DNA from 3 places in the Brasilonema angustatum genome. Region 1 is predicted to be linked to each of the others. Evidence: riboswitches for the same ligand, from Rfam matches in the RefSeq annotation. Region 1 holds a riboswitch; each other region holds the start of a gene.

Region 1 (2,275 bases):
GGTCAATAGCAGTAGCAAAAGCGACTTCATCTTTAGGGGGAACGAGTAACCCAGTCACTTCAGGTACGACTGTAAATTGCAGCCCCCCAACATCACTAGCCACGACTGGAGTCTGACTAGCCATTGCTTCTATTGCAACTAAACCAAAAGGTTCGTAGTGACTAGGTACAACACAAACATCTGCTGCTGCATAGTAGGAGGGAAGAACAGCCTCATCTAGGCGACCTGGAAAGGTTATACAGTCTTCCAATCCGAGTTCAGCGACAATGCTTGCGATGCGATCGCGCTCGATCCCATCACAATGACCTGGACGATAACCACCTCCAATAACAAGTTGTAGGTTAGTATGACCCCGCAAACTAGATTTTGCAACGGCTCGTACTAATGTTTCAATTCCCTTGCGTCGATCAAAACGACCTACGTAGAGAATCATCCTAACATCAGGTGCAATTCCCAACTCCTGCCGTGCGGCAGACCTTTGAATCAACCCAAACTTATCGATATCAGTCCCACAGGGGATGACTTCGATTTTTCCTTTAGTGGAAACGAGTCTTCGCATATGTTGCTGTTCTTGAGGACTTGTTGCAACAACCCGATCTACACTTTCTAGACAGGCTTTCTCAACGGCTATTCGCTTGCTAGCAATTGCTGGAATCTCAGAGATAGCATTGTACTTGACTGTTCCTAAAGAGTGGTAAGTATGTAACTGAATTAATGGTTGCTGTTTTTTGAGTTCCATACCCACCCACGAGGACAACCAATAGTTAGTATGAATCAAAGGGTACTGAAATCCTTGCTCCTGCTGGAATGCCTGAAACTCTGCAATAAATTCTGGTAGATGCTCGAATAAGTGATCTCGCCCTATAAACTCAGTAGATCCAGTCTTCAATCGGATCGTGCGACATAATGGTCCATGCTGCACTATCGTAGCCTGCTGTGGACTACTTTGGCGGGTGAACATATCCACCTGCCAACCTTGCTGAGCAAGTGCATAACCAACTTGACGCACATAGACATTTTGTCCTCCAGCCTCTTCCTGTCCAATTTCTGCAGCAGGATCTCCATCAACAGAAATTAGAGCTATGCGATGTTTTCTCGTCGGTAACATAGTTGAACTTCACCATATAGCGATTTTTCCTGCCTCAACAGACCGGAAGAAAAGGTAATATGGTCTTTTCCTCGTAGTCAAGGGCAGGTACAACGAAGCGCACAGATACCAGCCAAGGACACTGACGAGAATAATGCATTACTGATAAGAATGCGGCTCGTTCAGTCTCCTCTCAATGCCGACGAAGTTAGCTGACGGGCTAGGACTGAGAGATGTCCCTCTCACAGAACAGAAGAAAGAAAAAAAAAGACAGGAAAAAAAACCGGAGTAATTTTGTCTTTTTTCATTCTTCATTTTTCATTCTTCGCTCTCCTATGAGATTAGCCCCAAACTTGGTTCCTCCGCTCCAGGCTTACCCCGATGTAACAAAATGTTTTGGGCAATCCGTGGATTAGGCAGACTCATGTAAATTTGTTAATTATTGTATCTGTAAATGTAACTTAAGTCAACCTCTTTGTGAAATTCATTTCTGCAAACTACAAGCAATCATGTGCTCTCATGATGTTCCATTGCAAGTGTATGCAAACACTTAACAGCATTATCTGGCGGTATCGCCAAGTGAAATGATTAGGTACATATTGCGTTTTAGGGTAATATTGCGTTCTTTGTATAAACGTTATCTCCGATTATATATTCGTTGTAGAAAAAAAGTAAGCATGAAACATAAGTTAATAAAACGATATATTTTTTTATCAATCAAAACTTCATGTATCATTTGTGGGCAAAGATCTCTGAGTATTGGTTAAGTAACTCGGCACGATAAAATCAATGTATGTTGAGTTTTGTAACAACTGTGGAATGACATATTTTTTGGCTATTTATAGCAATCCGTGCAGGAGTTGTGAAATTACTCATTGAGGTAGGGAACGCTTAACGCTTAACGCTTAACAGGGAAGAAGAATCTACAAATTTACTTTGTTTTTTCACAAATGAAATAGGACTGCTATATTTATTTGACATTTTGTTACAGAAGTTGATTTTTTAATGCCGACTTACTTACTTCACCACAATAATTTTGAAAGATTGCGTTCTTCAGAGTCCCGATTTCTTGAATAAACCGGGATTCTTGATACATATAAGGGGTCTTCTATTTAATTACATTTACACCTTTCTACTTATGGTGCTTTGAACGTAAATAGTCCACCGTTTTGAACAGGTAAGGAATAG
Region 2 (2,275 bases), on a different contig from region 1:
CCCACGCTACAGCAAAGGGAGCGCAGTCATTCACCGGTACGTATCCCACTGTAATATTAGGTTTTTCTAGTGTCTTGGGATCTACGACTGGTTCAACCGCCGACGCCGCTTTTGACAATCCTTTAGGGGCACGGTTAGCGTTAATGGCACAAGAAGATAGTCCAGTTGCGAGTGCTGTAGCTCCCAGTCCTGTGATAAAGTCTCGTCGCTTCCAGTTATTTGTGTTATCGTCACTCATGAACAACCTCCTGCGGCGGCGAAATGACTCAGAATAATAACGAGGGATACAAAGTTCTTGTTTGGACTGTCACATACTTTATTCGTGTACACGAATAGCAGGTAGGCTGCTTGTAAAACAGTGAATTTGTTCTTTGAATTTTAAATGGCTTATCTGTCTGACTTACAATTGATGAGTTTTTTAAAAAGGTCAGATTTCATCAGAGGTGATAATACGGTGGTGCGATAATGCAGTGGTAAGCACCATATATTTGATGAAGAACTAATTTGAACTTATCGGGCGACGAGTGACAAAAGCTTGTATTCTGCCTATGGCGTAATCAAGCAACAACCCTGTTAAGCCGATGACTAGCACAGCAAGAAAAACGGAATTGAGATTTAGGCGACTCCACTCATCCCAGACAAAAAAGCCAATCCCAATACCACCTGTAAGCATTTCTACAGCAACAATAACTAACCAGGCAATGCCTATACTAATTCGCAAACCTGTAAAAATGTATGGTAAACTTGCAGGCCAAATAATTTTTGTAATTCTTCGCCAACGGGGCATTTCAAGAACTCGTGCCACATCTATATAATCTTTGGAAACACTGGAAACTCCCAGAGCAGTGTTAATAATTGTTGGCCACAAAGAAGTGATGAAAATCACGAATATTGCCGATGGATCTGCCAAATTAAATATAGCTAAAGCAATAGGAAGCCATGCCAGGGGTGATACTGGTTTGAAGATTTGAATAACGGGATTAAGAACCATCATTGCCGTTCTTGACATCCCGATGAGAAAACCAACAGGAATCGCGACTAAAGCACCTAGAGTGAAACCTAATAAGACCCGTCGAATACTTGCGATTAATAGCCAGCCAATACCTAAGTTGCCTGGCCCTCTTTGGAAAAATGGGTTAAGGATGTAATCTAAATTTGCTGCTAACGCTTCAGGTGGCGTGGGCATCAACTCATGATTAGCAAGCGCAACAATCCACCACACAACAATAACGCCTAAAAAACCAAGCAAAGGTAGCAAGAAAGCATCCCGTACAATAATAGGTTTAGCGCGTTTCCAAGTTGTTCGACTAGCAACCGCCAAAATGGCAGCTACATTAAGTTGAAACACCATGTATGACCTCAACAGACTTTACGCAGGTACAATTAGTCCGAGCAGTACCAGCCAAGGATACTGATGAGATCACAACATTACAATAATGCTGCCTCTTCAGTCTCCTCTCATTGCCTACGAAGTTAGCTGACGGGCTAGGGTTGAGAGATACCCCTCTTATAGAAGAAGCAAAAAACAAGAAGCGAAAAGATACATCTACTCTTTGTTCCTTCTAGTTAAGATACGCCCCATACTTTGGTTCCTCCGCTCCAACTGATGCAATGCAATTCATTGGATTAGGCTGACTTACTCTATTTTGATAAATGTAACACCAGTAAATAGTTGCGTCAAGCAACCCTAGGATATACTTTTTTTGGCTAGAAGACTAGTTTTCTTAGAAAGCAAATTCATCTAAATGATAGATGAATAAAGATATTTACGAAAATATGTATTTTTATTTCTAATTATTACATATTTTTAGTAAAAACAATGTAATATTCCTATGCTTAGGATCTAGATCATAGAATGATTTATTCTATTTGTTGTATATTTATCCACCCATGAGTGATGAAAGATTTTAGTCAATTGCTGCGGGATAAAACTCAGAGGATTATAAAACAATGGCTGGAAGCTGTTCGTAGGGATAAAAAGATTTCCAGCACCAATCATCTAAGCCGTACAGCTATTGAAAATCATCTTGACCATGTCCTTTTGGCACTAGCAACTGTGCTTTCTCAATATCAAGATGATGAAGTCCAATCCTTAGTTCAGGCTAGTTTAGAGCATGGAACTCTTAGGGCGGAACAAGGTTTCGATGCAGCAGAAATTGCACGAGAGTATCGGCTTTTGCGTAACACAATATTTGTCACTTTAGAGCCAGAATTCCTGCAAGCATCAGCAAAAGAAGTAATGCGAGCCGTACATTTGATTGATATGGTGTTGGAT
Region 3 (2,275 bases), on a different contig from region 1:
CCCAATTTTTGGCGATATGGGCGGAGGTTGATACCCCTGCTCCACTTCGTTTCGCAAGAAGGAGGCAGCAAGTATTCTCCCTTGCTCCCGACTCCCTGCCCCCTTGCTTGTTTTGGTCCTCCGGAGCATCGCCACACAAAGTGGTAACATTGAAAACTTTACATATAGAGGAAATTCCTGCTTTCGCGCGTTGTCTGGGCGTGATAAATACCTAGATAGCAACGGAAATTTTTTAGCTTGAAAGTCTGCTATGGTGCTTGTTGTTAAAATTTGGTTTACAATTTGGTCAATCATATGATTTTTCCTAACTAGTAACAGCCAATTAAGGCTGTTGCTAATTTTTAAACTTGACAAGTACGGCAGTCATGGCGCTTGCAGTTCCCCTAAAAAATAGGTGTTTCACTACCTGAGCAATCTTTTTATTCTTGGGTATAATTTATAAAGATATGAGGTTTTACTCATATACGTTTCCTCACCAATTACTGAAGCATCCATCATAAGAGTATTATTAATACAATTCACCGTAAATATTAACTAGATAAGTTGTTAAATAGCACTCGTCCTGAGGTGGAAAGTTAAGATGCATTGACTGTTTGGACGTTTCAGTATAGTTTTAGTTAATGTATGGGTGAAACTTGCCTAATTCAATCCAGTCTGGTTGTTGAAAAACTTCAAACCTGGGTTAGAAGCGGAGGAACCAATGTATTGGGGCGAATCTTGAATGGAGAGACACCTTCCAGTCTTAGCCCGTCAGCTAACTCCGTCGGCATTGGAAGGAGTACCTATGGCATCTGCTGATTCCAAGCTGTTGTCTCCAGGTTCTCCTTGCTGGCATTGCTATCAAAACTGGCAGTGTAGACATATATCTGTTGATTTAGTTTAGGGAATATCCTGTATCTTTTGTGAATTCAAAAGTCAAAAAATCAAGTAATTGTGTGCATCTATACTAGGAATTCCCTTGACTACGAAGAATCAGCATCTTTCCCAACTAAAGGTTGAGAAGAAATTTTAACCAGTTGCACCAATTCTTAGAACTGAGGAGAAAATATGCCGATAAAAAATCAGACGTTATATACAGATGAAGTCAACTTTTTTCCCGAGCATCAATTCAGATTAATTGGAGAGTGTGCCGGAAAAAAACTTTTATTGATTGGTAGAACGAAAGCATACAATGACCCAATTGTGGCAACAAGTCAGACTGACGAGCCAAGTCAGGAAGATTTATATGCTTATGATCTTTACGAGTTAATGAAGTTTAGCCACGAGCCAGTAAAAATTCACGGGGAAATTTAAAAAAAATTTGTGGAGCAGATGCCAATATGGCTTTAGAGCGCAGACTCGACACCTTCTCGCTAGCAGCCCTGCTAGTATCCGCGCATTACGGTTTGGGGTTTGTTTTGGGAACAGCTGAGAAATCCCTAACTTTAGGGGCTGCTGGCAGTCTTTATACTGTCTCCCTTGGCTTTGGTACAATAGCTCTTTTAGGACTGGCAAAATTTTACTGGAAGCGAACAGAGCCAATTTGGACATTGCTAGGTTCTGCCTATGGAGATGGGGTAAAAGTTTTTGTCAGCCTGATGTCCTGGTTATCGCTGATTGGTATTGAAGCTGTTCAGTTGATTTCTGGAGCTTTTATCCTCAAGGTTTTCGGAATACCCACTCTCCCGACGATGGTTGTTTTGGCTATCCTGTTTGCAATCATTTCCCTACTCCCAATAGAAAAAGCAGGCTGGATATTGCGGGGGTTACTGATTCTGAACTTTTTGGCTTTGCTTTATGGACTGTGGGTGTTACACGCTTTTGGTGATTATGTGCGATCGCCCATAGAATTTGCTAGCTCACTCAAGCATATGAGTTTGCCAACTATAGTGGGCGTCTCATTGTCTACAATTCTGCTGGTACCTATAGATATGAAGTATCAGCAGTTTCTTGTTCAGGCAAAAGATGTACACAGCCTGTATCGAGGATGTACTTTAGCCGCAATTTTGCTGCTACTGCTTGCTTTTTTACCTTCAACAGTTGTTGTCGCAGCACAGAACGCAGGAATTTTGCCTGCTGGTATTGATGGTAAAGAAACTCTCCCGTTTATCCTAGCCTGGGTCGGCGGTGGCATCGACAAGCCTTTGGGTATACTGGTGATTGTGTCTTTACTGGTTCCCGCGCTGGGTATTGGCAGCAGCATCTTGCGAGTGCAAACCAAGACTATTTTGGACTTTAACATTCTGCCGACATCTACCTGGAGTCGTATACTCGTCACTGCTGCAAATGCTCTGTT

Evidence for each region. Region 1 has a riboswitch for cyclic di-AMP ahead of AC5JM2_RS20510 (glycosyltransferase). Riboswitches for the same ligand answer to the same signal wherever they lie in the genome.
Region 2: it holds a riboswitch for cyclic di-AMP, as region 1 does, so the genes downstream of both, ntrB (nitrate ABC transporter permease) here and AC5JM2_RS20510 (glycosyltransferase) in region 1, are expected to answer to the same signal.
Region 3: it holds a riboswitch for cyclic di-AMP, as region 1 does, so the genes downstream of both, AC5JM2_RS33875 (hypothetical protein) here and AC5JM2_RS20510 (glycosyltransferase) in region 1, are expected to answer to the same signal.

The regions. Positions count from the first base shown of each region.
Region 1 is NZ_JCACKO010000118.1:188,660-190,934, forward strand. It holds gene AC5JM2_RS20510 (glycosyltransferase) at 1-1,108, opposite strand, end outside; cyclic di-AMP (ydaO/yuaA leader) riboswitch at 1,270-1,500, opposite strand.
Region 2 is NZ_JCACKO010000047.1:36,222-38,496, reverse strand. It holds gene AC5JM2_RS10890 (ABC transporter substrate-binding protein) at 1-238, opposite strand, end outside; gene ntrB (nitrate ABC transporter permease) at 500-1,351, opposite strand; cyclic di-AMP (ydaO/yuaA leader) riboswitch at 1,448-1,643, opposite strand; gene AC5JM2_RS10880 (sensor histidine kinase) at 1,898-2,275, shown strand, end outside.
Region 3 is NZ_JCACKO010000154.1:52,046-54,320, reverse strand. It holds cyclic di-AMP (ydaO/yuaA leader) riboswitch at 665-784, shown strand; gene AC5JM2_RS33875 (hypothetical protein) at 1,048-1,293, shown strand; gene AC5JM2_RS33870 (SLC5/6 family protein) at 1,320-2,275, shown strand, end outside.